Regions from separate parts of the Sinorhizobium sp. 7-81 genome, predicted to be linked through region 3. Evidence: predicted binding sites of a transcription regulator. Region 3 holds the regulator's gene; each other region holds the start of a gene.
What was found. The regulator PhoB, encoded in region 3, activates phosphate uptake and scavenging genes when phosphate is short. The targets are predictions, from matches to a motif close to TGTCATNNANCTGTCAT.
Positions count from the first base shown of each region.

Region 1: a site for PhoB is predicted at 2,879-2,895, ahead of QN224_RS07405 (YrbL family protein). Genes of this name have one in related genera too.
Region 2: a site for PhoB is predicted at 2,913-2,929, ahead of QN224_RS06025 (esterase-like activity of phytase family protein). Genes of this name have one in related genera too.
Region 4: a site for PhoB is predicted at 4,259-4,275, ahead of QN224_RS06375 (esterase-like activity of phytase family protein). Genes of this name have one in related genera too.

Region 1 is NZ_JASKLT010000002.1:23,186-31,233, forward strand. It holds gene otnI (2-oxo-tetronate isomerase) at 1-35, shown strand, start outside; gene otnK (3-oxo-tetronate kinase) at 39-1,322, shown strand; gene QN224_RS07400 (hypothetical protein) at 1,695-1,940, shown strand; gene QN224_RS07405 (YrbL family protein) at 2,103-2,861, opposite strand; gene QN224_RS07410 (substrate-binding domain-containing protein) at 3,103-4,071, opposite strand; gene QN224_RS07415 (ABC transporter permease) at 4,068-5,384, opposite strand; gene QN224_RS07420 (sugar ABC transporter ATP-binding protein) at 5,381-6,973, opposite strand; gene QN224_RS07425 (LacI family DNA-binding transcriptional regulator) at 7,201-8,048, shown strand, end outside.
Region 2 is NZ_JASKLT010000001.1:1,251,130-1,259,177, reverse strand. It holds gene rnd (ribonuclease D) at 1-1,065, shown strand, start outside; gene QN224_RS06035 (adenylate/guanylate cyclase domain-containing protein) at 1,389-2,450, shown strand; gene QN224_RS06030 (DUF2000 family protein) at 2,422-2,829, opposite strand; gene QN224_RS06025 (esterase-like activity of phytase family protein) at 3,015-4,373, shown strand; gene ppx (exopolyphosphatase) at 4,435-5,958, opposite strand; gene QN224_RS06015 (RNA degradosome polyphosphate kinase) at 5,970-8,048, opposite strand, start outside.
Region 3 is NZ_JASKLT010000001.1:474,356-482,403, reverse strand. It holds gene QN224_RS02335 (CDP-alcohol phosphatidyltransferase family protein) at 1-235, opposite strand, end outside; gene apaG (Co2+/Mg2+ efflux protein ApaG) at 345-737, shown strand; gene QN224_RS02325 (Hsp33 family molecular chaperone) at 779-1,777, opposite strand; gene argF (ornithine carbamoyltransferase) at 2,137-3,054, opposite strand; gene QN224_RS02315 (aspartate aminotransferase family protein) at 3,088-4,287, opposite strand; gene QN224_RS02310 (GcrA family cell cycle regulator) at 4,703-5,221, shown strand; gene phoB (phosphate regulon transcriptional regulator PhoB) at 5,299-5,982, opposite strand; gene phoU (phosphate signaling complex protein PhoU) at 6,188-6,901, opposite strand; gene pstB (phosphate ABC transporter ATP-binding protein PstB) at 6,969-7,784, opposite strand; gene pstA (phosphate ABC transporter permease PstA) at 7,798-8,048, opposite strand, start outside.
Region 4 is NZ_JASKLT010000001.1:1,322,396-1,330,443, forward strand. It holds gene clpX (ATP-dependent Clp protease ATP-binding subunit ClpX) at 1-786, shown strand, start outside; gene lon (endopeptidase La) at 1,158-3,578, shown strand; gene hupB (DNA-binding protein HupB) at 3,800-4,072, shown strand; gene QN224_RS06375 (esterase-like activity of phytase family protein) at 4,391-6,586, shown strand; gene QN224_RS06380 (MarR family winged helix-turn-helix transcriptional regulator) at 6,679-7,152, opposite strand; gene QN224_RS06385 (exonuclease SbcCD subunit D) at 7,489-8,048, shown strand, end outside.

The sequences.
Region 1 (8,048 bases), on a different contig from region 3:
GCCTTGACTGGTTCAAGCCGTTTTCCCGGAGCTAGCTGATGACCATCCTGCTCGGATCGATTGCTGATGATTACACCGGCGCCTCGGACCTCGCAAACACGCTGACGAAGAACGGGTTGGCCACCGTGCAGACGGTCGGCATTCCCGACCCGTCGCTGGCGTTGCCCGACGTGGACGCCGTCGTCGTGTCGCTGAAGATCCGCTCGGTCCCGCCCGATGAAGCCGTCGTGGCTGCGGGTCAAGCCGAGCAGTGGTTGCGCGACCACGGCGCTGGCCATGTGCTTTACAAGATCTGCTCAACCTTCGACTCCACCGATGGCGGCAATATTGGCCCGGTCACGGAGGCCCTCAGCACTGCGGCAGGCGGCGGCGTCGTGCTCGTCACGCCTGCCTTCCCGGAGACGGGACGCACCGTCTATCTCGGGCACCTTTTCGTCGGTACGGAGCCGCTGAACGAAAGCCCGCTGAAAGACCATCCGCTCAATCCCATGCACGACGCCAATCTGGTTCGCGTCATGGCTCGGCAATCACGCGGCCGCATCGGGCTTGTCGACCTGGCGACGGTATCGACCGGGGCGCCAGCAGTGCGGGCGAGGCTCGATAAGCTCAGGGCAGAAGGCTTCACAGCGGCTATCGCGGACGCGATCTTCGAGCGTGACCTCGAAATCCTCGGCGAAGCGGTACTCGAGACACCGGTCTCGACCGGCGCATCCGGTCTCGGCTTGGGGCTCGCGCGCGCACTGGTGCGTTCCGGTCGCGTGCCGCCGAAGGCCACCGCCGCGGCTGATGCCATCCGCCCCGTCGGCGGGCATGCCGCCATCATCGCCGGCAGTTGCTCCAGGGCGACCCTTCGTCAGCTTGCCGTCGTCGAACAGTCAATGCCGGTCCTGAGGCTCGACCCCGAAAAACTGCTCACCGCAGCGCCGGACGAGATCTCCGCCGCGCTTTCCTGGGCGGGAGAACGAATGGACGCAGGCCCCGTCATCATCGCCGCAAGCGCAACGCCGGAGGCCGTTTCCCGGCTGCAATCGCGCTATGGGCGTGAAATATCGGGGCGCGCGATCGAGGCCGCAACCTCGGCCATCGCTGCCGAACTGGTGGCAAGAGGCGTGCGGCGTCTCGTCGTCGCCGGCGGCGAAACCTCCGGTGCGGCAGTGGATCAGCTTGCCATCCCGGCTTTCCTGATCGGCCCGGAAATCGCGCCCGGCGTGCCGGTGCTCCGGACGATCGGCAACCCCCAGGGCGACATGCTTCTGGCCCTGAAGTCGGGCAATTTCGGTGGCGAGGATTTCTTCGCCGCCGCGCTGTCGGTGATGCACTAAGGGACGAAATAGACGGGGCCAAAGGCTCATTGTTTTCAATGAGCTTAAGGGAACATGCGGTCGCCGCGAAATTCGAAAGTTTTTACCCTCAAAACAAACAGAGCTGCAGATGGGTTGGCCGGGTCCGCTGCAGCTCCGATCGCGACGTATTCGTCATCCTGCTTGGGCTCTCGCCCGTTCCATCCAAGGGAACCGCTTCGAACGTCGCATACGCCCATGATAATAGCAGCGCAAACGATATCAAGAGCAATTGGACTCCGTCTGCGCCAAGAGCGGAGACGTGCTCCGTCCGAGCTAGTTCGGAAAGGCTAAAGGCCAACCTTCCCCGTCTGATGTAAAATCAGCATTTGCTGAAATGGGGGAGAACTTACTATGCCGAAGAGCACCCTGTCCGCCTTGACGGCGCTGGCCTTGTCATCATGCGCTATCTCCTATGCGCAAGACAGTACGATCCAGATTCCCGGCCACAAATTCCGGACCGAGGAGAATTGTATACGCCAGGCACCTATCGGCAAGTTCGATCGCAAGTGCGACATCCCGATTGTCGGCTGGCGTGGCGCCGAAGGCATGTGGTTTCCAAGTGTCGCCCAAGGTGCGCCTGGCGGGTTCGGCCTTTAGTTAAGGCGAAATCGTCGCCGTCTCGCTGGCTGGCTTCGATCCGGCGCAGTATCTCGCGCGTGAGGCGCACATCGGTGGCAAGGCGTCGAACGTGCTCTCAACCGCTCGCGGGAAGGCGGCCGCCTCCTCGTCCAGCGCCCGATATCGGCACGTAAGGCGCGGTCAGTGGGCGGGATCAGGCGAAAGACCTATCGAGCGAGTTAGCTGGCCTGTCTGCCGCTGGTACCTTGCGAGGGCGGCGCGGACACTTTCATCTCCACTCACCGCGGCGGAGCATGCCAGGGTTCCGGCAAGCTTCGTAAGCAACTTCGCGCGCATCCGCCGGAGCCTTGCTTCGTTCATGCGGCGGCTGAAGGCGAATATGTGCAGAGGACTCATTTCTCCAGTACCATCGACGCAGATGAGTTCCTCGAATCCCCGGCGATCCGTGACGACGAAATTGCCGGGATTGACGTCCATCATGACGATGTGCAGCCGGCAGAAGCGTTCGAAGAGCTCATCGATCATCTTGAGATGTGTTGCGGTCAATCGGCCCGAAAGCGCCAATTCACGCAGGGTGGGAGCGATCTCCCCATTGCTCATCGTTATCTTTTCGACAATCAAACCGAGGCCATAATCGGTATTGGCGAAACCGAATATCCTCGGGATGGGAAGTTCGACACGATCGGCAAGGGAGAACCTTCTCGCCTGCTCAAGGAATTCATCGACCTCACGCTGAAACGTCCGATATGCCCCGAAGCGCTTGAACCTGTTCAGGAAACGAAGCCTCCTCTTCGACCGCCGGGTGCCGCCCTCTCCCCTCGATTCCGGTTTCAGAACCTTTATCAAAACATTTGGATAGAGCGGATGCGCGAAGATGCTGCGCTGATGTCCCGCGGCGCAGTGGTGCCAATCCGCCAGTTCGATCTTACCGTCGAACATGCTCCTTCTCCCGGATTGTGACGATTTTGTAACAGAACCGTGTCACGGAACGGAATGCAAGAGCTGCGTGCTCTGCGGCGTTATCGCTGCAGTGCATAACACGTTGTAGTTGCGATTTTGCCACTGCGCCGACCAGCTTGCCCGGATGCTCCTGCAAAGCTTTGGTCCCGGTGGGCGCCAACTCGCAGGCGACGTTTTTATCAGCATACCGGGCGGCATTTCGCCGCCCGGTATGCTGCGCCTACAGTCCGTTTGCCTTCATGATCTCCGCGGCGTTTTCCTTGGTGATCGTCATCGTGTCGAGCGTCACGGTCTTTTCGACCTTCTCGCCGTTCAGGAACTTGATTGCCTGGCGAAGCCCCTCGGCACCGGGCGTCGCATAGAGGAAGGTCGCGGTGAGTTCGCCGTTGTTGACCCAGGTCACGCCCTCACCCGGCAGCGCGTCAATGCCGAGGAACTTGATTTCCTTCTCACGGCCGGCATCCTTTGCCGCCAGATAGGCTCCGTAGGCCATCGGGTCATTGTGGCCGTAGACGAGATCGATCTTCTCGTTGTTGCGGAGTGCGGTCGCCATAATGTTATAGGCCTGGTCCTGCTTCCAATCGCCGGACTGTTGGTCGAGCAGGTGCTTGATGCCCGGCTCCTTGTCGGTGAATTCGTGGAAGCCATCGTGCCTGTCGTGTGCCGGTTGCGTGCCCATGCCGCCCCAGATCTCGACGATGTTGCCCTCAGCCTTGCCCTTGCCGCCGAGGAGCTCCACGGCGTGTTCGCCGGCCGCCCGTCCGATCAGCTTGTTGTCGCCGCCGACGAACTGGGTGTACTGGTCGGTCTCGACGTTGCGGTCGAGAACGAAAACCGGGATCTTCGCGTCGATCGCCTGCTGGACAACGCCCGTCAAACCCGCCGATTCCTTAGGTGATATGAGCAGCGCGTCGACTTCCTGACGGATCAGGTTTTCGACGTCCGCCACCTGTTTTTCCGTCTTGTCCTCGCCATCCGTGATGATGAGCTCGACTTCCGGATGCTTCGCCGCTTCTGCGATGATGTCCTTGTTGAACTGCGCGCGCCACGGCTCGATGGTCGTTGCCTGGCTGAAGCCGATCCGCCACTTCTTGTCCTGGGCGAGCGCATCCTTGCCCGGCAAGAGGGCGGTGGAGGCCGCGAGAACGGCCGCAATGGCCGCCAGTCTCATGATGTCACGACGTTTCATTCTTCTTTTCCTCCCATGGTTAGAGACAGGGTCTCTCTTGCCGGCCGCTCCTCCGCGGCCGTTTCGCTTTGCGCCGGGCGTCGGCTTGTCAGCCGCAAATGGGCAAGCACATCGTAGGCGTTGCGCTCCTGAACGAGCACCGTGCCGATGATGATCACGCCCTTCAGCACCAGCTGAAGATTGGAGTTGATGTTGTGAAGCTGCAGGATATTGGAGAGCAGCCCGAAGATCAGGACGCCGCAGAACGTCCCGGCAAGGCTGCCGCGCCCGCCCATAAGGCTCGTGCCGCCGATCACTACGGCCGCGATTGCGTCGAGTTCCAGTCCTGCGCCGGCGTCCGGCTTGCCTTGCCGATACTGGGCCACATAGAGCACCGCCGCGATACCGGCGAGCAGCCCGGAGATAGCATAGGTGATGATCTTCACCCGCCCGGCATTGATGCCGGAGAGCCGCGCCGCCTCCTCGTTTCCACCGATCGCATAGACGTAGCGGCCGAAAGGCGTGAAGCGCAGGACGATGCTGTAAAGGATGATCGCCACGATGAAGAAGATGCCCGGCATCGGCACAATGCCGAAGACGAGCTGGCGAAGCACGTCGAAATCGGCAGTGGCGTTGGTCCCGGTGTAAACCGGCAGCACCGCATTGTTCTGACCGGCTGTGAGGCGCGCGATGCCAAGCGCCGTCACCATCATCGCCAGGGTGACGATGAACGGCTGCAACCTGCCGACGACGATGATGGCGCCGTTGATCGTGCCGAAAAGCAGGCCCACGGCAGGCGCAACCAGGAGGACGCCGAGCACGCCGAATTTCGTCTGCACCTGCGGCAGCAGAAAGCTCAGCACCAGCGCGCACAAGAGGATGCCGCCAACCGCAGGCAGGAGCGTGCCACGCACCCGATTGAGGTGCACGTCCCTGACATTGGCTTCCCCACCCCGCGCTTTCTCGCTGTTGAGGAAAACGAAGCGAACGACGACCGCGCCGACAAGAAGCGAGGCGAGGCCGACAGCCGGAATTCCCAGGAAAACCGCCGGGGTTTCGCCGGGCACCGTCAGGAGCATGGCGCAAACGACGCTGCAGATCGCCATCATCGAACCGACGGAGAGATCGATCCCGCCGGTGAGGATGACGGCCGTCATGCCGGTGGCAACTAGCCCCGTCGTCGAAACTTGCCGCAGCACGTCGAGAAGATTGCCGGAAGATAGAAAGATGTTTCTGCCCGACGAGGTCACAGGCGAGGAGAGAACGCCTATCAGGAAGATGGCGATCAGACCCCAATAGAGTTTCGTCTGGGAGAGAAGTCTCAGAAATGTCATGCAACGGCCCTTCCAAGCACACCACCCCGCGGAGCGGCGAGCTGCATGAGGCGTTCTTCGCTCGCCTCTTCGCGGGAGATAAGCCCTGTCTGACGGCCTTCAGCCATCACCAGGATACGGTCGGCAAGGTGCAAGAGCTCCGGCAATTCCGAGCTCACGACCACGATCGCCAGCCCCTCTCCCGCAAGCGAGAAGATGAGATCGTAGATCTCCCGTTTCGCGCCGACATCGATACCGCGCGTCGGCTCGTCGAGGAGAAGCACGCGCGGGCCGGTGGCCAGCCATTTGCCGATCACCACCTTCTGCTGATTGCCGCCCGAAAGCGTCCCTGCGATCTGGTCGATGCTGCCGCAGCGCACACCAAGCGTCTGCACGGCCTTCTTGCTGAGCGAATTCTCCGCATCGAACGACCGCAAACCGAAACGCGCCAACCGGCCGACCAACGGCAGGGCCACATTGTCCGTGATCGAATCGTGGAGATGCAGCCCTTGCGTTTTCCGATCCTCTGTCACCAGCGCGATGCCGAGGCGGCGCGCATCGAGCGGGGAGCGGATGTCGACCGGAGTTCCATCGAGATAGATCTCGCCGCCGCGCCGGCCTTCACTCGAACCGAAGATCGTTTCCAGGATTTCGGTGCGCCCGGCACCGAGCAGCCCCCCGATGCCCAGGATCTCGCCGGCGCTGACGTCGAAGTTCACACCCTTCAGCACGTCGCGCCAGCCATGCCGGCTGGACGTCGAAAGCGAGAGACCACGCACGGACAACACGGGATCGCCGCTCGTTGGCCGTTCTACGCGCTGTGCGTCGAGCAGGCTGCGGCCGACCATGGCGGCGATGACCGAGTCCTCATCGAGATCGGCCCTCGGCCGGGTCCAGACATGCCGGCCATCGCGAAAGACGGTGATGCGATCGCTCAAATGCATCACCTCGTCGATACGATGGGAAATATAGACGATACCGACGCCGTCGGCAGCAAGCTGTCGCATGATCTTGAAGAGCCGCTGGCATTCGCCGGGCGAAAGCGCGGAGGTCGGTTCGTCCATGATCAGAATGCGCGCCTCGAGAGAGAGCGCCTTGGCAATCTCGACAAGCTGCTGCTCACCGACTCTGAGCTGGCCGACGCGCGCCTCGGGATCGAGGTCGATGCCAAGACGACGCAGCAACACGCGCGAGGCATCGAGGCTTGCCTTGCGATCGACGAAAAGGCCGGCGATCACGCGCTCCCGGCCGAGAAAGATGTTGTCGGCGACGCGGAGCTCCGGAACAAGGTTCAGTTCCTGATGGATGATGGCGATCCCGGCCGCTTCGGCGTCCCTGACTGTCGAGAAGCGCACCGGCGTACCATCAACGCGCACGAGGCCGTCATAATCGGGATAGACACCAGAAAGGATCTTCATCAGCGTCGACTTGCCGGCGCCGTTTTCGCCCATCAGGGCGTGGATCTCGCCGGCGCGCAGATCGAACCGCACCTCCTTGAGCGCGGCAATGCCGCCGAAGGATTTGGAAATCGCCTCGGCTGTCAGGACGACGCGTTGCGCGTCGCTTGCGTGCGAGTTGGAACCCGGCAACGTCGGAAGATCATCGCGCATGACATTGGCGGCCTCCCTACCACCGATATCTGACGATTATTTCGCTTATTTCCCGCAGCCTATTCTAAACGTTTCGAAAGTGTCAAGCGGCTAAAAGATCCAGGTAGGGGCGCAGCTATTGCACAATTTTCGCGGCTCACATAAGGTTCTCCCAACTGCATTTCGAAACGTTTTGATGGAAGATGCCGCAGCGTCGCCGGAATTCACGAAAGTCCACCGCGCCCACAATGCTCGACGTTGCGAAGGCCGCGAACGTCTCCGTGGCGACGGTTTCCGCGGTGATCAACGGGTCCGCTCCCGTCAGCCCTGAACTGCGTAGCCGCATCGAAGAGGCGATCCAGGTCATCGGCTACAAGCGCAACGCGATCGCCCGCAGCCTCAAGCTCGGCACCACGCGCACGGTCGGCCTGATGGTGGCCGACATCACCAACCCCTTCTTCACCGACGTCGTGGCGGTGATCCAGGACGTCCTCCATCGCGCCGGCTACGCGGTGATGCTCTGCTGCAACGACGAGGACGTCGAGATGCAGGATGAACAGATCGAGCTCTTGATCGATCGCAGCGTCGATGGCCTGATCATCGCGCCTGCGGGAGACGACGAAACGCTGAAGCGCATTATTGCCGGCGCCAATCTGCCGACCGTCCTGATCGACAGGCTCTTGGACGGAATCGACACCGATGCCGTCGTGCTCGACAACCGCCGTGCGGTCCACGACGCGACCCTCTATATGCTCGGTCTCGGGCATCGCCGCATCGGCTATATTTCGGGCTCGCTCGAAACGTCGACGGGACGCGAGCGCCTGGCCGGCTACAAGGCCGCATTGGAAGCGGCCAAGCTACCCTACGAGGACGATCTCGTGCGGATTGGCAACTTCCGCGAAAAGGATGCCTACAAGGCGACGATGCAACTGCTCACGAGCGCCGAGCGACCGAGCGCGATCTTTTCCGCCAATAACCTGATGGTCATCGGCGTGATGAAGGCGATCCGCGATATCGGTCTCAAGTGCCCGGAAGACGTATCCGTCGCAAGCTTCGACGATTTTCCCTGGGCGGACGTTTTCCAGCCGCATCTGAC
Region 2 (8,048 bases), 780 kb from region 3:
GAAACAACGTTCTGGCCGGAGCTTTGCCTTATCCAGATGGCGAGCCCCGATCTCGCCGTCATCGTGGACCCGATGGCGCCTGGAATCGACCTCTCGCCGTTCTTCGAACTCATGGGCAATTCGGACGTCGTCAAGGTCTTTCACGCAGCCCGCCAGGACATCGAGATCATCCATCATCTCGGCAACCTTATTCCACATCCGCTCTTCGACACCCAGGTGGCGGCAATGGTCTGCGGCTTCGGCGACAGCGTCTCCTACGACCAGCTGGTCAACCGCATCAAGAACGAGCAGATCGACAAGTCTTCGCGCTTTACCGATTGGAGCCGCCGACCGCTCACGGACAAGCAGCTCGACTACGCACTCGCCGACGTCACGCATCTGAGGGATATCTACCAGTATCTGACAGCAGAGCTCGCGCGCGAGGGCCGCTCGTCGTGGTTGGCCGAGGAGATGGCGATCCTGGAGAGCCGGGAAACCTATGACCTCCATCCGGACAATGCCTGGCAGCGGCTGAAGATGCGCGTCAAGAAGCCGATCGAACTGGCGGTCCTGCAGAAGGTGGCGGCCTGGCGAGAACGCGAGGCGCGCACGCGCAACGTTCCGCGTGGGCGGATACTCAAGGACGATGCGATCTACGAGATCGCGCAGCAGCAGCCCAAGGATGCCGAGGCGCTGGGACGGCTCAGAACCGTCCCCAAGGGGTGGGAACGCTCCAACGCAGGCACGGCCGTCGTCGAGGCCGTGAACGAGGCACTTGCGATTCCGAAACCGGAACTGCCGCGCCTGCCCCGCCAGAACCATGCGCCCGAGGGTGCTGCTGCAGCGGGCGAAATGCTGAAGGTCCTTCTGAAGCTCATCGCCGAAAAGGAAGGCGTCGCCGCGAAGATCATCGCCAATAGCGAAGACCTCGACCGCATCGCCGCCGAAGGCGAAAAGGCCGATGTCGCGGCGCTGAAAGGCTGGCGGCGCGAGCTCTTCGGCGAAACAGCGCTGAAGCTCATCAACGGCGAGGTGGCCCTCCGCTTCGTCGACAAGAAGATCGAAGCGATGGAAATCGGCGGCTGAGAGCGAGCGGATCGCCCATCGCAGTTGTTGCCCCTCACCCTAACCCTCTCCTGCCGTCAGGGAGAGGGGACTTGGGCAGCGCAACATTCCCCTTCTCCTCGTCAAAACGCCGAGAAGTCGCGGCAGCGGAATGAGGGGGCGAACGCGGAAAACGACTCATGCAAACGGACGGTGCCTCTGGGGCCAGGAGCCTTCCGTTTGAATCCGGCACCGGCGAAGACAAAACCCGAGGCTGATCCCAAGATCAGGTGTCTCAACGCATTGCGGACCGGCGTCCGATCCGCGATTGTCCTGTGTATTTTCCGATTCCGAGGCCTCCGTAAATGCGCTGGCGATTCTCCACGCTCGAGTTGATCCTGCTGCTCCTTGTCGTCGCCGGCAGCGGTGTGGCCTATGCCTGGGTCGTTTACGGCGACGGCGGCCTGATCGGTGCAACCTATGCGCTATTCAGTTGCATGCCGATCCTCGCCTTCGAACGGCGCATCATTTTCCGGCGCCTTTACAGGAAGATCCACGGCCTTGCGACGCCGGGCTTTCTTCTCTCTTCCATTGCGGTCTATTTCGCGCTCGTCAATGTCGGCTTTGCGGCCGCAGGCTTGCTGCTGCGACTGGCGGGCCATCCCGGGGAGATGATCCCATCGCTGAACGTGCTCCTCGTCGCACTGGCAATCTCCGGTCCGATCATCTTCGTCTTGCGGGTACGGGAACTGCTTGGCCGCGACGTCTTCCTGAACCTGCTCACCGGACGCTACCGCAAGCCGATTCAGGAAGAGCGCGTGTTCCTTTTCGTCGACCTCGCTGGCTCCACGTCCTTCGCGGAGCGGTTCGGCGATCTCAAGACGCAGGAATATCTGGGAAGGGTCTTTGCCACCATGGCCGATCCGGTGCTGCGCTATGGCGGCTCGATCGACGACTATATCGGCGATGCGGCGGTGATCACCTGGCCGTTCGACCGCGCCATTGCCGACGCCGCCTGTATTCGTTGCGTGTTCGACATTCTTGACCAGATCGACGCGGATGCTCACCGGTGGCGCAAGGAATACGGCGAGGTTCCGAGCCTTCGCGCCGCATTGCATGGCGGAACGATCGTTGCCGCCGAGATCGGCGTCGACAAACACAAGATCACCTATTTCGGCGACACGGTGAACACCACGGCGCGCCTCGAAGGCTTTTGCCGGACCTTCGATCGCCAGGTTCTGATTTCTTCCGACCTTCTCAGACGGATGCGGCTGCCGGCCTTCGTGCGCAGCGAAGACCTCGGCGAACAGGAGGTCAAAGGCCGCGGCCAGAAACTCGGCGTTTTCGCTCTTCGCGTTGGCGGCCTGACGCACGGCGGGGCAAAGTCTTCCGCCGAAGCTAACCGTGTAGCTTTGCCCCCTTCGTGATCTTGTCGACGAGCTTCTTCTCCGCGTGGATCGCGATGCCCGCCACCTTGGCATTATCGGGCGCTGATCTCGAAAAGACTTCCCGGTTGGCTGCGTCGTGCCCGGTCGAGAACATTTCGTCGACGTAGAGCGACGTGCGAACCTGCCTTTCCAAAGCGCGTCGCTGAATGTTGCCAAGGGTGATCCCGTCTGCCGACAGCACGATGATCGGCTGGATGCTGAGCGCGTTATAGATATTACCGGCAGCATCGCGATATGCCTCGCCGATAACCTCCGGCTTCTGCCCGACGATGCCCGTCGCGAGAAAGGCGGTGACGTTCAGCTTCTGCCATAGGGCGAGGTCGTCCCGCAGGATGATTGCAAATTTCGTCTCGAACATTTGTGACCACTCATCTCCATTCTTCCCGACAATGCTAACGCCCGAAGCGGCTGCCGATCTTGAACGTTCGAGCAGGATGCCAATGTCATCAAAGCTTCATCGGGCTGTCAGACAAGCATCAACCAGCCGTCATCAAAGGCGCCTATCGGGGACCGGTCTCAGACCTCCAACCCATGGTGAACTTCATGACGAAAGTACTTTTCGCCTCCGCGGCGCTGATTCTCGTGATGGCAGCGACGGCGCACGCCGGGGAGAAAGCCTTTCCGGCGACGCTGAAGGCGCATGCCGTCCTTCCCGCCAACACGATCATTGCAGCGCCGGCTGACGCGGCGGATTATCTCAAGACCTCGGGGAAATTCACGACCGCCGACCGGAAGCGTGCCGTGGAGCTCGGCAGCGTGGCCGGCAAGGACGGCGTTCGCCCGACCGGATTGTCGCTGCCTTTCAACGGTCAGCCGATGCAGGGCTTTTCCGGCATCAAGACGATGCCGGACGGTACCTTCTGGAGCCTTTCCGACAATGGTTTCGGCAACAAGCTGAACTCGACCGACGCCATGCTGATGCTTCACCAAGTGAAGATCGACTGGGACGCCGGCAAGGTCGAAGCGCTGCAAACCGTCTTCCTGTCCGACCCCGACCGCAAGGCTCCCTTCCCGATCGTCATGGAAGGCTCGGCCAACCGCTATCTCACCGGCGCCGATTTCGATGTGGAATCGATCCAGCCGGTCGCCGACGGCTTCTGGGTCGGTGAAGAGTTCGGTCCCTCCATCCTGAAATTCGACACGGCCGGCAAACTGACCGATATTGTCCCGACCGTTGTCGACGGCAAATCGGTCATGTCTCCTGACAATCCCACACTGACCCTGCAGGCGGACCCGTCCAAGAAAATGCCGGCCTTCAACCTGAAGCGTTCCGGCGGCTACGAGGGCCTGGCTATGTCCAAGGACGGCAGCAAGCTTTACGGCCTGCTCGAAGGGCCGATCTGGACCGACAATGAATCGGTCGAGCAGGCAGAAGGCAGGCCGGCGCTGCGGATCATCGAACTCGATGTCGCGAGCAAGGCTTGGACCGGGCGCAGCTGGCTCTATCCGCTCGCCGAGGGCGGCGAGGCGATCGGCGACTTCAATATGCTCGACGAGACGACCGCGCTGGTCATCGAGCGTGACAACGGGGCCGGCACTGTCGAGAAGGCGTGCGCAGACCCGAAGGATCCGAAGCCCGACTGCTTCGCGGTTGGCTCCAAGCTCAAGCGCCTCTACAAGATCGAGATGACCGACGAAAACGCCGGCAAGGCCGTGCGCAAGATCGGTTACATCGACCTCCTCAAAATCGCCGATCCGGAAAACCGGAAGCGTCAGGGCGGCGGCGACGGCTACTACGACATGCCTTTCGTCACCATCGAAAATGTCGATCGCGTTGACGACGCGCATATCATCGTCGGCAACGACAACAACCTGCCCTTCTCCGCCGGCCGTGCCATCGACAAGGCCGACGACAATGAGTTCGTGCTGCTCGAAGTCGGCGAGTTCCTGAAAGCCGAATGATCCGAAGGCGGCTGCGCGATCGAAGCGCAGCCGCCTCTCCGCAGGCTGCTGCCTTGGCTGGTCAGTGCTCGAAATGGAAGGTGAGCTTCTTTCCCGTCAGTTTGCTGAGTTGCTGGAGACGGCCGTCCAGCCGTTCGCCCTCGAAGTCGGAATAGGCCGCCGGGATGACGAATTCCAGGTCGACATCCGGGCGCGGCGATCGCCGCAAGCCAAGATGGCGCGTTACACCCGGCATCGATGCTGAGAAAAGATAGGCGACGCGCAGGAGCCCGCCCAGCAGTTTGGCGAGTTCCAGCAACCGCGGCGTCGTGATCCCCGCGAGGGGCTCTGTGGCGCCGTCGTCGTTGAGGCCTTCGAAACGGTAATAGTTCGCGAGCGCGATATAGGCCCGGCCGGCATGCGTAATGCCGGAAAAGGACGAATGCGCAATGATGTTCAATGCCTGCAGGCCGCGATAGTCCGGATGGGCACGCCAACTGATGTCGGCGAGCAGGCAGGCGGCCTGGCGGTATCGGCTTTCCTCTTCCGTCTCCTCCACACCGAAATGCGGCACCATGCGCCCGGTCCATTCCGCAAGTTCGCGCGCATGTTCCGGCGAGCGGGCACGCAGGATCGCGATCTCGTCGGCGGCCGTCAACAACGGGTCCTGCACACGCTCGGCCTCGGAAAGCAGTGAGAAAAGATAACCTTCGCGGACGCCGAGCGCGGAGAAGGAGATCCGCTCCGGCTTCATGATCGAGAGCGCTTCGTGCATCGTCACGGCGCCGAAGGGCAGCAGGCTGCGGCGGCTCTTCGAGATCGTCGCGTAGGCGGCAGGTTTGATGTTCTTCGGCTCGATCACCTCCAGAAGGAGAGACATCGCCTCGTCGTAGGAAATCTCGTAGCCCTGCATCATATGCAGGGGATAGTCGCGCGCTTCCATATGAAGCTTGGCGATGGATCGCCATGTACCGCCAACGGCATAGAACGTGCGTCCCGCGCCGCCCTTCAGTACGGCCGCGTCCCTCATGAACTTGCGCACCCATGTCCGTGCCTTGGGTAGCGAACCATTGCTGTGTTCAAAGAGACGGATGCCGCCGAGCGGCAGGGTAATGCCTTTGCCGATGCGCTTGCCGTCGACGTCGACAAGCTCGAGGGAACCGCCGCCGAGGTCACCAACGATCCCGTCAGGATCGTGATAGCCGCTGACGATGCCCATGGCCGAGAAATAGGCCTCCTCTTCGCCGCTGAGGATGCGAACCTTGCATGCGAGGATGGCCTCGGCCTTTTCGATGAAAGACGGGCCGTTGGAGGCTTCGCGCGCGGCGGCCGTCGCCAGCGCGTACATCGTGGTGGCGCGCGCCTGATCGGACAGCGCGCGAAAACGGTGCAAAGCCCTTAGAGCCCGCTCGACGTTCTCCTCCGCCATCCGGCCGGTCGCATCGATGCCCTTGCCGAGACCGCACATCACCTTTTCGTTGAAAAGAACCGCGGGCGAACGGCTCAGCCCCTCGTAAATGACAAGGCGAATAGAGTTGGAACCGATATCCACAACGGAGACCGGGCGGATGCCGGGCAAACGCCCCTGCGCTTCAGATTCTACCATGCAATTCCAGTTTACTTGCGCCAACCGCTTTTCCAGCCGGCAATCAGCTTTGGTGCACTGGATTTCAGAGCCTCACCCCGACCCGAGAGGCTGGGATTGGTCATGAAATAATGCTGCGCATTGAACGGTTCGGCATCCTTGCCGACTTCCATGCGACGCGACGTGCCGTCCGGAAGGATCTCGTAGCTCTGCTGGTTGTCGATGAGATTGCCCAGCATGATCTGCGAAAGAACCTGTTCGTGCACAGTCCGGTTGATGAGAGGCACAAGCGTCTCGACCCGCCGGTCCAGATTGCGCGGCATCATATCCGCCGAGCCGATATAGACAAGTGCATTTTCGGACGGAAGGCCATGACCATTGCCGAAGCAGAATATGCGCGAATGCTCAAGGAAACGGCCGACGATCGACTTGACGCGGATGTTGTCGGACAGGCCAGGCACCTGCGGACGCAGGCAGCAGATGCCGCGCACGACGAGATCGATTTCGACGCCAGCGCGACTGGCCTCGTAAAGCGAATCGATGATTTCCGGATCGACAAGCGAATTCATCTTCATCCAGATCGCAGCAGGACGGCCTGCCTTTGCATGCCCGATCTCTTCCTCGATATGCTTGAGGATTCGCGGGCGCAGCGTGTGCGGAGAGACCGCCAGCTTCATACCAGCTTCCGGCTCGCCGTAGCCGGTAATGAAATTGAAGATATTCGCCATGTCGTGGGCGATCACCGGATTGCAGGTGAAGAACGACAGGTCGGTGTAGATCTTGGCGGTGACCGGGTGGTAGTTGCCGGTGCCGAGGTGGCAATAGGTCCTGAGCTTGCCCTCTTCACGGCGCACGACCATCGACATCTTGGCATGCGTTTTCAGTTCGATGAAGCCGAAGACGACCTGAACGCCGGCACGCTCCAGGTCGCGCGCCCAGCGGATGTTCGCCTCTTCATCGAATCGCGCCTTGAGCTCAACAAGCGCCGTCACGGACTTGCCGGCTTCCGCGGCGTCGATCAACGCTCGCACGATCGGGCTGTCGTTCGATGTGCGGTAAAGGGTCTGCTTGATTGCGAGCACGTCCGGATCGCGCGCCGCCTGCAGCAGGAACTGGACCACGACATCGAACGATTCGTAGGGGTGATGGACGACCATGTCCTTTTCGCGGATCGCTGCCAGGCAATCGCCCGCATGTTCGCGCACACGTTCTGGAAAGCGCGGATTGTAGGGCTCGAAGCGCAGATCTTCGCGCGGCGCCTTGGTGATTTCCGAGAGCGTGTTGAGCGCAAGGAGTCCGGGCAGAACCGCGATGCGGTTTTCCGGGACCCCGAGTTCCTGTACCACGAACTGGCGCAACGACGCGGGCATCTCGGAGTCCGTCTCGATGCGGATCACCGAACCACGACGCCGGCGCTTGAGCGCCGTCTCGAAGAATCGAACAAGGTCTTCTGCTTCTTCCTCAACTTCGATATCGCTGTCACGAATGATGCGGAAGGTGCCCGAACCCTGCACCTCGTAACCCGGGAACAGGCGGTCGATAAACTGGCTGACCACGTCCTCGAGCGTGATGTAGCGGATGACGTTCTTCACGTCCGGCAATCGGACAAAACGGTCGAGCGCTACCGGAAGGCGCAACAGGGCCGTCATCGGCTCGCGGCCCGTCTTGCTGACGAGCTGGAGCCCGATCGAAAAGCCGAGATTGGGGATGAACGGGAAGGGATGCGCAGGGTCGATCGACAGCGGCGTCAGCACCGGGAAGATCGACTGGTCGAATTCGTTGGCGAGCCAGCTGCGATCCTGCGCGGACAACGAAGCGGGGCGAACGATGAGGATGTCTTCCTTCGCTAGATATTGCTGCAGCACGGCGAGCGACGCCTGCTGCTCCATCTGAAGATTGTCGATTTCCTTGAGGATATCGTCGAGCTGTTCGGCCGGCGTCTTGCCGTCGGGGCTGCGAAGGACAATTCCCTGACGCACCTGACCTTCGATACCGGCGACGCGAACCATGAAGAACTCGTCGAGGTTGGCGGCCGAAATCGACAGGAAGCGCACACGCTCCAACAAGGGATGCGCCGTGTTCAGCGTCTCCTCGAGGACACGGCGGTTGAA
Region 3 (8,048 bases):
CCGTGCTGCGGCTGGCGCGTGCGATCGCCCCGTCGAGACCGTCGCACAACCGGCTGAGCAGGATCATGACGGCGCCGGCGAGATAGAACCCTTGTCCGATGAGGCCGGCCGCCAGTAGTCCGAGGCCGAGGCCGAAAATCGTGATAGTGTCGGCTTTTACGCCCCGCTTCACGAGAGCGACGCCCAATCCGTCAAGGAGTGGATCAAGCCGCCTGCGCACCGCACCGTCCAGCATGGATTTCGGCTCCGTCTAATTTGAATGGGACTTGTGCAATCTTGCTGTTATTCTTGCCGAAACCATATTGCAGTAAAATACCCGAATAGATTTGGCATAGGGTGTGCACATGTATCGTGCCCTGACTCGCGACATCGAGGTCACGGTTGAACCGTATTATCTGGAAGAACAGTCGGATCCGGACGATAGCCGCTATGTCTGGGGTTACCGCATCGTGATATCGAACCACTCCGACATCTCGGTTCGCCTGATGACCCGTTACTGGCACATTACTGACGAGAACGGCCAGGTGGACGAAGTGAGCGGCCCCGGCGTGATCGGCGAGCAGCCTCTGCTCAACCCCGGCGACACTTACGAATATTCCTCCGGTTGCCCACTGGATACCCCCTCCGGCGTCATGTTCGGCCACTACAGCATGGAGGCCGAAGACGGGGAGACATTCAATGTGGCGATCCCCGCCTTCTCGCTTGATTCGCCCGGGCTCGTCCGCACCCTCAACTGAGGGTGCGGCCCCGGTAGCCAAAACGCATCAGCTAAGGCACATCACTGGGGACGCACCTCGCTCGCCTCGAAACGATAGGTGGTGGAGCAGAACTCGCACGTCACCTTGATCACGCCGTCTTCGATGCTGCTTTCGATGTCATCGCTGTCGAGCCCCGCCAACACCCCGCGGATCTTCTCGCGCGAGCAGCTGCAGCGATCATAGACAGCTTGCGGCTGATAGACACGGACCCCGCGTTCGTGGAACAGCCGATAGAGCAGCCTTTCCGTTCCGACGGTCGGGTCGGTCAGCTCGTCGGTGTCGATCGTCTCGACCATCACCTTCGCCTCCGACCAGAGATCATCTTCCTCAAAGAGGTGGAACGTCTCCTCCCCCTCGTCGCCGTCGCCCCCCGGAAGGTCCGGCTGGCGCATGCGTTCAGGGGCGTCCGGCAGGAACTGGGCAACCATGCCGCCGGCGCGCCAGCGGTGCCGCGGCTTGCCGTTTTCGTCGCGATCGAGAAGCTCGGCGACACCAAGGCGCACCTTGGTCGGGATCTGCTCCGACTGGCGGAAATAGACACCGGCGATTTCCTCGAGCGTTGCACCGTCGAGTTCGACAATACCCTGGTAGCGCTGCATGTGGGCGCCCTGGTCGATGGTGAAGGCAAGAACGCCCCTGCCAAGGAGTTCGTGGGGCTGCGTGCGCCCCCCCTCCTCCGCGGCGGCCAGGGCCTCCTGGCTGTAACGGGCGTAGGCCCGGACCCGGTCCGGCGTGGAAAAGTCCGCCACGACGAGATCGACCGGACCGTCGCCCTGAGTCTGAACGATCAGCTTGCCCTCGAACTTCAGCGACGTGCCGAGCAGCACCGTCAGCACCACCGTCTCTGCGACCAGCCGCGCCACCGGCAGCGGATAACTGTGCCGCTCCAGGATGGCATCGAGCATAGGGCCGAGCTGCACGGCGCGCCCGCGCACGTCGAGCCCCTCGACCTGGAAGGGCACGACATGGTCGTCGCCGGCAAAATCGAACTCGCCAAGCCCCCGCGCTGTTTCTGTCATATCTTGCTCCTTGCATCGCGGGCGAGGCGCGTGGGGACATAGATACCCCGGCGCAGTCTGCCCGTTATTTCATTTGACCCTGTCGCGATCGGATTTGTCCAGAAGGCACGTGCATTCCGACGGTGCGCGGCACGCGCTCACAATGCACAATGACTGATTGGCGGCCACTATCCGGCAGCATGACCGGAGCCGGCCTCATGCCGCCTAAATTGTGTTTCAGCGCGGAAAATTCAATAGGCACCCCGGTTCCACGGGCTTCCGGTCTCCGACGGTCCCGAACCGGCCATTCCAGGACCACCCCAAACGACCGGGTCTTCGGATCAGGGCGGAATGCCGTCAAAAGACCGGTACCGCGCTCGTCAGACGACGCCCATGCACCAGGCAAGGATCGATTTCTGTGCATGCAACCGGTTCTCCGCCTCGTCGAAAACAACCGATTGTGGGCCGTCGATGACCTCGTCCGTCACCTCTTCGCCACGGTGCGCCGGCAGGCAGTGCATGAACAGTGCGTCCGGCGCGGCGTGCTTCATCAATGCCCCATTGACCTGGTAGGGTTGGAAAACATTGTGGCCGCGGGCGCGGTGCTCCTGGTTCATCGATACCCAGGTGTCGGTGACGACGCAATTGGCTCCCGCGACGGCCTCCTCGGCCTCATGGCAAAGCAGGATCTCACCGCCATTGCTGCGCGCCCAGTTGAGGAACTTGTCCTGCGGCTCGGAACCGAGCGGCACCGCCATGTTCATGCGATATCCGAAACGCGCCGAGCCTTCGACCAGCGAATGGAGCACGTTGTTGCCATCACCCGCCCAGGCGATCGTCTTGCCCTTGACGGGCCCGCGATGCTCCTCGAACGTCATGATGTCTGCCATGATCTGGCAGGGATGCGTATCATCGGTCAATCCATTGATAACCGGCACCGTGGCGTGTTCGGCGAGTTCCAACAGCCGGCGATGATTTGTCGTGCGGATCATGATGGCGTCGACATAGCGCGAAAGAACCTTTGCCGTATCGCCGATCGTCTCGGCCCGGCCAAGCTGCATTTCGGTTCCGGAAAGAAACAGCGTCTCGCCACCGAGCTGGCGCATGCCGACGTCAAAGGAGATGCGCGTGCGGGTGGAGGGCTTCTCGAAAATCATCGCGAGCACCTTGCCGGCAAGCGGCCGTTCAGCGGTGCCCGCTTTGGTCGCCGTCTTGCGAACGCGGGCGTCGTCAATGATCGTCCTCAAGTCGGCAGCCGTCATCGCCGAAAGATCGAGAAAGTGTCTGGTACCGGTCATCACTCAAAATTCCTGTCGTGAAAGTCAGGCCGTTCAGGCCGCCGCATTGCCGCTGTTGCTTCTGACCGCTTCGGCGGCACGCTCAAGCCTTGCGAGCCCTTCTCGGGCTTCGGCGGCAGTGGTGATCAACGGCGGCAACAGGCGCAGCACGTTTTCGCCGGCCGGAACTACAAGCAGCTTCTCCGCGCGGATTGCCTTCAACAGATCGGCCGAGGGCACCTTTGCCTTGATCCCGAGCATCAGTCCGTCCCCGCGGATTTCCTCGATCACATCCGGAAAACGGTCCTTGAGCGACGCGAGCCCCTGCCGGAAAACGAGAGTGACGTCGCGCACCTGGTCCAGGAAGCCGTCGGCGAGAACAACGTCGAGCACCGCGTTGCCGACCGCCATTGCCAGCGGATTGCCGCCATAGGTCGATCCGTGCGTCCCCGTGACCATGCCAGCGGCCGCTTCTTCGGTCGAAAGGCACGCGCCCAGAGGAAAGCCGCCGCCGATGCCCTTCGCGACAGCCATGATGTCGGGCCGGATGCCGGCCCACTCATGGGCGAAGAGCTTGCCAGTCCGCCCGACGCCGCACTGAACCTCGTCGAGGATCAGCAGCAGGCCGAACTCGTCGCAAAGCGCCCGCAACTCCTGCAGAAACTCCTTGCTGGCCAGGCGAATGCCGCCCTCGCCCTGGATCGGTTCGATCAGGATCGCCGCCGTCTCGTCATTGATCGCATCCTTGACCGCAGCGAGGTCGCCGAAAGGAACCTGATAGAAGCCTGGCGCCTTTGGCCCGAAACCCTCGATGTACTTCTGTTGGCCGCCGGCCGCGATCGTCGCGATCGTGCGGCCATGGAAGGCGCCTTCGAAGGTGATGATATGGAACTTTTCCGAATGCCCTTTGGCGAAATGATAGCGACGCGCAGTCTTGATCGCGCATTCGAGCGCTTCCGCACCCGAATTGGTGAAGAACACGCGGTCCGCGAAGGTCACGGCGGTCAGCCGGCGGGCCAGGCTTTCCTGCCCGGGAACCTCGTAGAGGTTGGAAAGATGCCAGACCTTGTCCGCCTGCGCCTTCAGCGCCTCGACGAGGTGCGGATGTGCATGGCCAAGCGAGTTCACGGCAACGCCTGCGGCAAAATCGAGATAGCGCGAGCCGTCTTCGGCGATAAGCCAGACGCCCTCGCCTCGCTCGAAACGCAACGGCGCGCGCATATAGGTGTCGTAGAGCGGCGTTGTTGCGGCCATGGCGAACTTCTCCTTCCGTCCTGTTGGCATCGATATCGGCTGATCGCGTCCGATAAAAATCAAAAATGCCGCCTTTCGGCGGCGCAGGCACTATTCCTATTTCGCACTGCAATGTCAACAAAACCAAGGCTTGCAACGGCCCTGAAGGCTTAGATTCCGACGTGCGAAAAAACGTCCGGCGAGGGCTTGCAAAAATGCAACGGCCAGCGAGCAAGTTGGGGAAAACCCCGAAATCGATTCGGCGCGATTCCCGCGACTCTTGCCACGGAGTCACCCTGCCAGTAGGTTAATATTCAATTACTAGACGCATGCGGCGGACCTAGTCACCAAAAGAGTTATCGCGTTGCAGCTCCGGAGTTTTTCCGGAGCATGGTGATGGATTCTGCCATCCAACGCCGAGAACGGAGAGTGCAGAATGAACTGGACTGACGAGCGGGTGGAGAAACTGAAGAAGCTGTGGTCGGAAGGCCTGAGCGCCAGCCAGATCGCGGCACAACTGGGTGGCGTCAGCCGTAATGCCGTCATCGGCAAGGTTCACCGGCTGAGCCTGCCGGGGCGGGCCAAGGCCGGCGGCGCGACCACTGCCGCACGCCCGAAGCGCACCACTTCCGCTCCCCGCGCGCCGAATTACGCCGCGCGTGTCACAACCCGCACCGTCACCCGCACCGCTGGTGCCACCGTGCTCAAGGAAGAGATCGAAGTCGATCTCGTCGCGGATCAGGACCTCGAACACGCACCCAATGTCGTCGTTCCGATGTCCCGCCGCCTCGGCCTGACGGAGCTCAGCGAGCGCACCTGCAAGTGGCCGATCGGCGATCCTTTGAAGGAAGAGTTCCATTTCTGCGGCAATGACTCGCCGGAATCGTCGCCTTATTGCAGCTATCACACGCGGCTCGCCTATCAGCCTTCCGGCGAGCGCCGGCGGATGCGCTGATCGGTCTTGCGAACGCAAATGAAAAGGGGCCTAAAGGCCCCTTTTTTATGCATGCAGAAACCGGACAACAGCGGCCTTCAGCTTTCAAGTGAATAGCCGGCACCGCGCACGGTGCGAATGACATCGGGCATGTTCGAAAAGTTCAGCGCCTTGCGCAGACGACCGACATGCACGTCCACTGTGCGTTCGTCGACATAAATGTCATGACCCCACACGCCGTCGAGAAGCTGTGAACGGGAGAAGACGCGCCCCGGCGAGGACATCAGGAACTCCAGCAGCCGGAACTCCGTCGGTCCGAGCCGAACCTCGCGGCTGCGCCTGTGGACCCGGTGCGTCTCGCGATCGAGCTCGATGTCGCCGCAGCGCAAGAGCGTCGAAAGTACCTCGGGCTTGGCGCGCCGCAGCATCGCCTTCACCCTTGCCATCAGTTCCGGCGTAGAGAACGGCTTGACGACATAGTCGTCCGCGCCGGTGGCGAGACCACGAACCCGCTCGCTTTCCTCGCCGCGCGCAGTCAGCATGATAATCGGCAGGCGCTCCGTTTCCGGCCTCTGCCGCAGCCGGCGGCAAAGTTCGATGCCGGACACTCCGGGCAGCATCCAGTCGAGGATCAACAGATCGGGCAACCGCTCCTGAAGGCGGATTTCAGCCTCGTCTCCACGCAGGATCGTATCGACGTCGAATCCTTCGGCCTCGAGATTGTAGCGCAGGAGGACGCTCAGCGCCTCCTCGTCCTCGACAACAGCGATCTTCGGCAACATTCGGTCATGCTCCTTCCCACGCGCGGGTGCCGTCATGCCACCGCGGCACAATACGGGCGCGAATACTCGCGACCGGGACAAGATTAACGCATGCACCTGCGCATGCGGGTATCGGGCGCCCTAGATCGTTTCATTGAAACAGTGAAACGACCTAAATCTCTGAACGACGCAACTCCGGACGAAAAACCGTTGTCCTGGAATTGCTCTAGTCCGTCACGGAGCCCAGCGACGACGTCGTGTCGTCCTTCGGCCGTTCGCCTTGCGGCTGAGCACCCGTCGCCATGTAATAGATCGTTTCGGCGATGTTGGTCGCATGGTCGCCGATACGCTCGATGTTCTTGGCGCAGAAGAGAAGATGCGTGCACGGCGTGATGTTGCGCGGATCTTCCATCATATAGGTCAGCAACTCGCGGAAAAGCGACGTGTAGATCGCGTCGATCTCTTCATCGCGCTCGCGGATGCTGTTCGCCTTTTCCGGCGAACGGGAGGCATAGACGTCGAGCACTTCCTTGAGCTGGACCAGGGCCAGCTCCGCAAGATGCTCCAGGCCACGCGCGAGCTTGCGCGGAATGCCGGATCCGGCGACCGCGATCACGCGTTTGGCGGTATTCTTGCCGAGGTCGCCGACACGCTCCAAATCGGCGGCGATCCGGATCGACCCCATGATCTCGCGGAGATCCGACGCCATTGGCTGACGCTTGGCGATGGTGACGATCGCCTTCTCGCCGATCTGACGCTCGGCGTCGTCGAGGATCGCGTCGTCCGAAATCACCTTCTGCGCCAAGGCCAGATCCGAGTTCACCAGCGCCCGGACAGAGTCCGCCACCATCTGCTCGGCAAGCCCGCCCATCTCGGAGATCCGGCGCGTGAGATATTTCAACTCCTCGTCGAAGGCGGACATTATGTGTGCATGAGTCATTTTCGTTTCCTCAAGGCGCGCGCTGTTCTGGACGGACCTTCATCGATCGTAAGGGTTGGAAACCGCTTTAGCCGAACCGACCCATAATATAGTCCTGCGTGCGCTGATCATCCGGATTGGTGAACATCTTGTCGGTGTCGTTCTCCTCGACGAGATTGCCGAGGTGGAACATGGCGGTGCGTTGCGACACACGCGCGGCCTGCTGCATCGAATGGGTCACGATCACGATCGTGAAATTCGCACGCAGCTCGTGAATGAGCTCCTCGACCTTCGCGGTGGCGATCGGATCGAGCGCCGAGCAGGGCTCGTCCATCAGGATCACTTCGGGGCTGACCGCAACGGCGCGCGCGATACAGAGGCGCTGCTGCTGACCGCCGGAGAGGCCGGTGCCCGGCTCTTGCAGCCGATCTTTGACCTCATTGAAAAGGCCCGCCTTTTGCAGGCTCGTTTCGACGACCTCATCGAATTCCGCTTTCGTGCGGGCGAGACCATGAATACGAGGACCGTAGGCGACGTTCTCGTAGATAGATTTCGGGAACGGGTTCGGCTTCTGGAACACCATGCCGACACGGGCGCGCAGTTCCACGACATCGATGCTCGGATCGTAAATATCGTCCTCGTCGAGCGTGATCTTGCCGGTCACCCGGCAGTTCTCGATCGTATCGTTCATGCGGTTCAGCGTGCGCAGGAACGTCGACTTGCCGCAGCCCGATGGACCGATCAGGGCTGTCACGGTGTTTTCACGGATGTTGAGATTGACGTCGAAGAGCGCGCGCTTCTCGCCGTAATAGACCGACACATCCTTGCCGATCATCTTGTAGGGCACCGTGTTCATTTTCAGGTCCAGAGCCTTTTCCACTGCAGCTTCCGACATCATGTTCATAGTCCTTACCCCACTACCAGCGGCGCTCAAAGCGACGCCGCAAGAGAATTGCGCCCAGGTTCATGAAGACCAGGAAGATCAAGAGAATGATGATCGCCCCGGACGTCCGCTCGACAAAGGCGCGCTCCGCCTCGTTCGCCCACATATAGATCTGCACCGGGAGGGCCGTGGACGGCTCCAGCGGCGATCCCGGAAAATCAACCACGAAGGCGACCATGCCGATCAACAGCAACGGCGCGGTTTCGCCGAGGGCGTGCGCAAGGC
Region 4 (8,048 bases), 850 kb from region 3:
TTGAAGCTGCTGCAAGCGGCCGACTACAACGTCGAGCGCGCGCAGCGCGGCATCGTCTATATCGACGAGGTCGATAAGATTTCGCGCAAGTCGGACAATCCTTCGATCACCCGCGACGTCTCGGGTGAGGGCGTGCAGCAGGCGCTCTTGAAGATCATGGAAGGAACCGTGGCGTCCGTGCCGCCGCAGGGCGGCCGCAAGCATCCGCAGCAGGAGTTCCTGCAGGTGGACACGACCAACATCCTCTTTATCTGCGGTGGCGCGTTTGCGGGCCTCGACAAGATCATCTCGGCCCGCGGTGAAAAGACGTCGATCGGCTTCGGCGCCACCGTCCGCGCTCCGGAAGATCGCCGCGTCGGCGAGGTATTGCGCGAGCTCGAGCCGGAAGATCTCGTCAAGTTTGGCCTTATCCCCGAGTTCATCGGCCGTCTGCCGGTTCTGGCGACGCTCGAGGATCTCGATGAGGACGCATTGATCCAGATTCTTTCGGAACCGAAGAACGCTCTGGTCAAGCAGTATCAGCGTCTGTTCGAAATGGAGGACGTCGAACTGACCTTCCACGAGGACGCTCTGCGGGAAATCGCTCGGCGCGCCATCGTGCGCAAGACTGGCGCGCGCGGTTTGCGTTCGATCATGGAAAAGATCCTGCTCGACACGATGTTCGAGCTGCCCACGCTGGAAGGCGTTCGCGAGGTTGTGATTTCGGACGAGGTAGTCAAGGGAACCGCGCGGCCCCTCTACATCTATTCGGAGCGGTCCGAAGAGAAGACCAACGTTTCGGCCTAACGGCGCCATCACGATTGTTTGAAAAAGCCCGCCACGTGCGGGCTTTTTCATATTGTGCAATAGCTGTTGAGATACGGCCGCAGCCCGTTCGATTTAATGAAACGGTTGTTGCTAAAGTGCGGCAACAACGCGATGATGCGACGATTCAGTGAAGGCTCGTTTGCTGCCTGTCGTTGATGTTTCAGCGTCCCGTCGCAAGGTCCGCAACAGCGTCCTGGCATAGGGATCGGAAACTATCCGTGAAGGAGGAGGCTGCGCCGTACCTTGAAAAGGCCGCTCTTGCTCTCCACTTTCATGTAGAAAATATGACAGCCGGGAGTGCCGTAGGGCTCCCGGGAACGGGCCCGAAATCGGGACGGAAAGGAAATGATATGACGAACAAAACGTCCTCGGCGACTGAAAGCGCGACCTATCCGGTTCTGCCGCTGCGTGACATCGTAGTCTTCCCGCACATGATCGTGCCGCTCTTCGTCGGGCGGGAGAAGTCGATCCGCGCGCTGGAAGAGGTTATGGGCACGGACAAGCAGATAATGCTTGCCACCCAGATCAACGCCACCGATGACGATCCGGAACCGTCCGCCATTTATCATGTCGGAACCATTGCCAACGTATTGCAGTTGCTGAAGCTTCCCGACGGCACCGTCAAGGTTCTCGTCGAAGGGCGCTCGCGCGCGGAGATCGATCGTTATACCGAGCGCGAGGAATTTTATGAAGCACAGGCCAATGCGCTCCACGAGCCGGAAGAAGATCCGGTCGAGATTGAAGCGTTGAGCCGCTCGGTGGTGTCCGAGTTCGAGAGCTATGTAAAGCTCAACAAGAAGATTTCTCCCGAGGTCGTCGGCGTCGCAAGCCAGATCGAAGATTATTCGAAGCTTGCCGACACGGTCGCATCGCACCTCTCCATCAAGATCGTCGAAAAGCAGGAAATGCTGGAGACGACGAGCGTGAAGATGCGCCTCGAAAAGGCCCTCGGCTTCATGGAAGGCGAGATTTCGGTTCTCCAGGTCGAAAAGCGCATCCGTTCGCGCGTCAAGCGCCAGATGGAGAAGACCCAGCGCGAGTACTATCTCAACGAGCAGATGAAGGCGATCCAGAAGGAGCTTGGCGACAGCGAGGACGGCCGCGACGAGATGGCCGAAATCGAAGAGCGCATTGCCAAGACCAAGCTCTCCAAGGAGGCGCGCGAGAAGGCTGATGCGGAGTTGAAGAAGCTGCGCCAGATGAGCCCGATGTCGGCGGAAGCCACGGTCGTGCGCAACTATCTGGACTGGCTGCTCGGCATGCCCTGGGGCAAGAAGTCGAAGATCAAGACCGACCTCAACCACGCAGAGAAGGTGCTCGACACCGATCACTTCGGCTTGGACAAGGTCAAGGAACGCATCGTCGAGTACCTTGCGGTACAGGCACGCTCCTCCAAGATCAAAGGACCGATCCTGTGCCTCGTCGGCCCGCCCGGCGTCGGCAAGACCTCACTCGCGAAGTCGATCGCGAAGGCAACGGGCCGCGAGTATATCCGCATGGCACTCGGTGGCGTTCGCGACGAGGCTGAGATCCGCGGCCACCGTCGGACCTATATCGGCTCTATGCCCGGCAAGGTCGTCCAGTCGATGAAGAAGGCGAAGAAGTCCAACCCGCTCTTCTTGCTCGACGAGATCGACAAGATGGGCCAGGACTTCCGCGGCGATCCGTCCTCGGCGCTTCTGGAAGTGCTCGATCCGGAACAGAACTCGACCTTCATGGATCACTACCTGGAAGTCGAATATGACCTCTCCAGCGTGATGTTCATCACCACCGCGAATACGTTGAATATTCCGGCGCCGCTGATGGACCGCATGGAGGTGATCCGGATCGCCGGTTACACCGAAGAGGAAAAGCTGGAGATTGCGAAGCGGCACCTGTTGCCGAAGGCGATACGCGACCACGCTCTGCAGCCGAAGGAATTCTCGGTGACCGACGATGCTCTGATGGCCGTCATCCAGACCTATACGCGTGAAGCCGGCGTCCGCAACTTCGAGCGCGAACTGATGAAGCTCGCCCGAAAGGCTGTGACGGAGATCCTCAAGGGTAAGACCAAGAAGGTCGAAGTGACGGCGGCGAACGTCAACGACTATCTCGGCGTGCCGCGGTTCCGCCACGGCGAGGCCGAGCGCGACGACCAAGTCGGGGTGGTCACGGGACTGGCTTGGACCGAGGTCGGCGGCGAACTGCTGACGATCGAGGGCGTCATGATGCCCGGCAAGGGCCGCATGACGGTCACCGGCAACCTGCGCGACGTGATGAAGGAGTCGATTTCGGCGGCGGCATCCTATGTCCGTTCGCGTGCGATCGATTTCGGCATCGAGCCGCCGCTTTTCGACCGGCGTGACATCCACGTGCATGTGCCCGAAGGTGCGACGCCGAAGGACGGACCGTCGGCTGGTGTCGCGATGGCGACCGCCATCGTCTCGGTTATGACCGGCATACCGATCTCCAAGGATGTCGCCATGACCGGCGAGATCACCTTGCGCGGTCGCGTGCTGCCGATCGGCGGCCTGAAGGAAAAGCTGTTGGCGGCTCTGCGCGGCGGTATCAAGAAGGTGCTGATCCCCGAGGAGAATGCCAAGGATCTGGCCGAGATTCCGGACAATGTGAAGAACAGCCTCGAAATCATCCCGGTTTCGCGGATGGGCGAGGTCCTCGAACATGCCCTGTCGCGTCGCCCCGAACCGATCGAATGGGATCCGGCGAACCAGCCTTCGCCCGTCGCAGCGGTCGATTCGCAGGACGAAGCGGGCGCTTCGATCGCGCACTGATCAAGTGCCGGAAGGGGCGTGGGACTGTGTCCCACTTGCGCCCCTGGCCAGAAAAACAAGGAAGACCGGCCTTTTGCCGGTCTTTTTTGTTGTAAAAGCCTTCCGCGAGCCTTGCATTCCAAGGGATTAGGCGCAATTGGGAATGGCAAGACGTGGGCGATGCGCAAGCCGCCCCGGCTTAGGAAGACAGTCGTTTCGAACCATATGAAAGGGGTGGAAACATGAACAAAAATGAGCTCGTGTCTGCCGTTGCTGAGAAGGCCGGACTTTCCAAGACCGATGCATCTTCTGCAGTTGATGCAGTTTTCGAGACCATCCAGGCTGAGCTGAAGAACGGTGGCGATATCCGCCTCGTCGGTTTCGGCAATTTCTCCGTGACCCGCCGCGAAGCCTCGAAGGGCCGCAACCCGTCCACGGGCGCGGAAGTTGACATCCCGGCACGCAACGTGCCGAAGTTCACGGCCGGCAAGGGCCTGAAGGACGCTGTCAACTAATCTGGTGTTTGCGGGGGTTCGAGAACCCGAGCGAACATCGCACCCTGTCTTGCCCGTTTCCCTCGTGAGAACATAGGCAGCAGAGAGGTTCATGTTTCATCTGCCGCGGAGCCGCCTGATGGCGGAAGCACGCAAGCAGATCAATTGAGGCCCGGTCCGCCCGGGCCTCTTTTCGTTTCTATCTCCTGTCATTGAGCTGTTACAGGACGGTTGCAAAAGCCTCCCATCCGGCGCGTGAAACGATCGAGCGATTCCGGATGCCAACAGCGGCACATGCGTGAGGGATATTTGCCCATGTGTCGCGACACGGAGGGACACATGAAGACATTTTCAATCACCGCAGCATTGGCGGCAGCGCTCGCCGCATCGACGGCGTCAGCCGCGCAGGCAGAACAGGTTTTCAACCGCATCGCATCCTTTGCCGTCGCCGACAATCTGCCGGAAGGTGCGGATCGCAAAGCCGCGACCTCGGCCGAAATCATAACGGCAAGCGAAGATGGCAAAACGCTCATCTACTCCGACAGCCCCGGCAAGCGCATCGGCTTCATCGACATCACCGATGCCAAGGCACCGAAAGCGGGCGGCATCGTCTCTTTTGATGGCGAACCGACATCGGTTGCTGTCGCCGGCACGAAGGCCCTCGTCGCCGTCAACACGCGCGAAAGCTTCACCAAGCCCTCCGGTCTTGTCGCCGTCGTCGATCTTGCGACGAAGAAGATCGATGCGACCTGCGACCTTGGCGGCCAGCCGGATTCGGTTGCGATCAATAAGGACAAGACGCTTGCCGCAATTGCGATCGAAAACGAGCGCGACGAGGAGGTGAATGACGGGGAGATTCCGCAGATGCCGGCGGGCGATCTCGTCATTCTTTCCTTGAAGGATGGTGTCGCCGACTGCGCGAGCATCAAGCATGTGGCGCTGACCGGTCTCGCCGAGACAGCCAGCGAAGATCCGGAGCCGGAATTCGTTGCCTTCAACGGCAAGGACGAAATCGCCCTGACGCTGCAGGAAAACAACCACATCGTCGTCATCGACGGCGAATCCGCCGCCGTGAAGACGCATTTTTCGGCCGGCACGGTCGATCTCAAGAACATCGACGCCAAGCGCGACGGTGCTATCTCGTTTACCGGCGAGCAGGCGGGCCGCAAGCGGGAGCCGGATGCGGTGAAATGGCTCGACGACAACCGACTGGTTGTTGCCAACGAGGGCGACTACGAAGGCGGAGCGCGCGGTTTCACGATCTTCGATACGACCGGCAAAGTGCTGTTCGAGTCTGGCGCGGCCTTCGAGCATGCGATTGCGGCGATCGGCCACTATCCGGACAAGAGATCATCCGCGAAAGGCGTTGAGCCGGAGGGTCTCGAAGCGGCGCGCTTCGGTGACGACAATCTCCTCTTCGTGCTCTCGGAGCGCGCCTCGATCGTTGGCGTCTACAAGGACACCGGCGCCGAACCCGAGCTGCTCCAGCTTCTCCCCTCCGGAATATCTCCCGAGGGCGCAGTGGCGATTTCGGATCGTAACCTGTTCGCAACGGCGAACGAAGTCGATCTCGTCGAAGACGGCGGCGCGCGCGCCCATGTCATGATCTATGAACGCGCGGAAGGCGACGCCGCCTATCCGCAGATCCGCTCCTCGGAGAAGGACGGACTGCCTATAGGCTTCGGCGCTCTTTCGGGGCTCGCTGCGGTCGAAGACAAGCCGGGCTTCCTGCGCGCCGTCAACGATTCCGTCTTCGCGTCCCGGCCGACGATTTTCACGATCGACGCCTCGCAGAAGCCGGCCGTGATCACCGAAGCTCTGCCGATCACCCGTGACGGTGTGCCGGCCCAGAAGCTCGACATCGAAGGCATCGCCAATGATGGCGAAGGCGGCTTCTGGCTCGCCTCGGAAGGCAACTCGGACAAGCTCTACAGCCACGCGATTTTCCATGTGAACAAGAAGGGCGAGATCAAGGAAGAGATCGCGCTGCCGGAAGCGCTGCGCGCGAACGAGATCCGCTATGGCTTCGAAGGCATCGCGACGGTCGGCGAGGGCGACGATCAGGTTCTCTGGATGGCGGTTCAGCGCGAATGGAAGGATGACGAGAAGGGCTTCGTCAAGATCGTCTCCTATAGTCCGGCGACCAAGGAATGGGGTGGCGTGCGGTATCCGCTCGACAAGTCCGAAGATGGCTGGGTCGGCCTTTCGGAAATCTCCGTCCACGGCAGCTACGCCTACATCATCGAGCGCGACAATCTGATCGGTGAGGCGGCTGGGCTCAAGAAGCTTTACCGCGTTGCACTTGCTGATCTGAAGCCGGCTGCACTCGGCGGCGAACTGCCGGTCGTCAAGAAGGAAGAGGTGCGTGACCTCATTCCGGAATTGAAAGCGCTGAACGGCTATGTCGTCGACAAGGTCGAGGGCTTCACTGTCGATGCGGCTGGCAACGGTTATGTGGTCACGGACAACGACGGCGTCGACGATTCCTCCGGCGAAACCCTGTTCTTCTCCATCGGCGCCATCGACGCGATGTAACCGCAAACGCCTGGAGAAAATGAAAGAGGCCGGGACATGACGTTCCGGCCTCTTTCTGATTTTTCTGGGAACTTCGTGGATGGTGGGCGTCTCTAGCGCGCGACGGCCACCTCAGCCTCTTCGGCTTCTTCCTTGCGTTTGCGAATTTCGTCGGTCTTCTCCACGAGTTGCCTGACGATTTCGTAAAGCTGGTCCAGCTGCTCGTCGTCGAGTGCCGAAAAGATTTCCTCAATGAGCTGCTTGCGCGGATGTTCGGCCGCTTCGAGCACGACCCGGCCGGTCTCTGTGATCGAGACGATTTTCGCGCGGCGGTCCTCGGGGTCAGGCTTCCTCATCACCAGACGGTCGCGCTCCAGCCCGTCGATCGCCTCGGTGACTGTGCGTGGCGCGAAGTTGAGCGCGCAGGCGATATCGGTGGATCGGCAAGGGCCGAGCTTGCTCAGAAAGAACAGGAACTTGCTTCGGGCAAGCGATACGCCTTCCTCCGTCATCGACTCGTTCACCAATCGATGAACGCGATGATAAAGTTCGAACAGCTTCTCGGAAACTTCGATTGTCTTCTTCATGACCGTCATAGGTATATGTTGAGGTGCCATGTCAAATGGCAGTAACACTATTGATAGTTACAATTGGCACATTTGTCGACAAAAACCTCCTAATTCTTAAGGTGCGCTTATTCAGCAAAAGGAAACGGCCCGCGTTGTAGAGGGCCGTCAATGTTGTGAGGCGAAGAATTGCTGTCTGCGGTTGTATAGGGTCGGCGCAATCGGCTGCGCGATCCGTTGAAAGGAAAGCGATCTTGTTGGTGAGGCCGACGACGTTGGGGATGGTGACCGGATCGCCTGTGGTCGAGTGATTGGGCGCCATTGACGGGCGAGGCAGCGCCGGGCCATGGTCCGGCCATGCCCTTCCGCTTCGTTCACACCGCAGACCTCCACCTCGATTCACCCTTGCGAAGCCTGGCTCTCAGGAATGCGGAGCTCGCCGATCTCGTGCGCGGCGCCACCCGAGGCGCATTGGCAAAGATCGTCGACCTGTGTATCGCCGAAAGCGTCGACGCCCTGTTGATCGCCGGCGACCTCTATGACGGCAGCCAGACCTCCATGAACACGGCGCTTTTTCTCGCCGGCGAGCTGCGTCGCCTGGACGAGGCCGGCATCAGGACGTTTCTCATTCGCGGCAACCATGACGCCCAATCCCAGGTAACGCGCGAACTGACGCTGCCACCTTCCGTTCACGTCTTCCAGGGGCGGAGCAAGCCGATGCTTGCCAAGGCAATGGCAAACGGGAGGACAGTTCATGTTCACGGGGTGAGCTTCGCCAATCCGCACGCACCGGAGAGCCTGCTGCCGTCCTTCCATCCGCCGGTCGCCGAAGCGATCAACATCGGCATGCTGCACACGAGCCTTTCCGGTTCGGAGGGGCATGATCGCTATGCGCCCTGCAGTGTCGCCGATCTCCA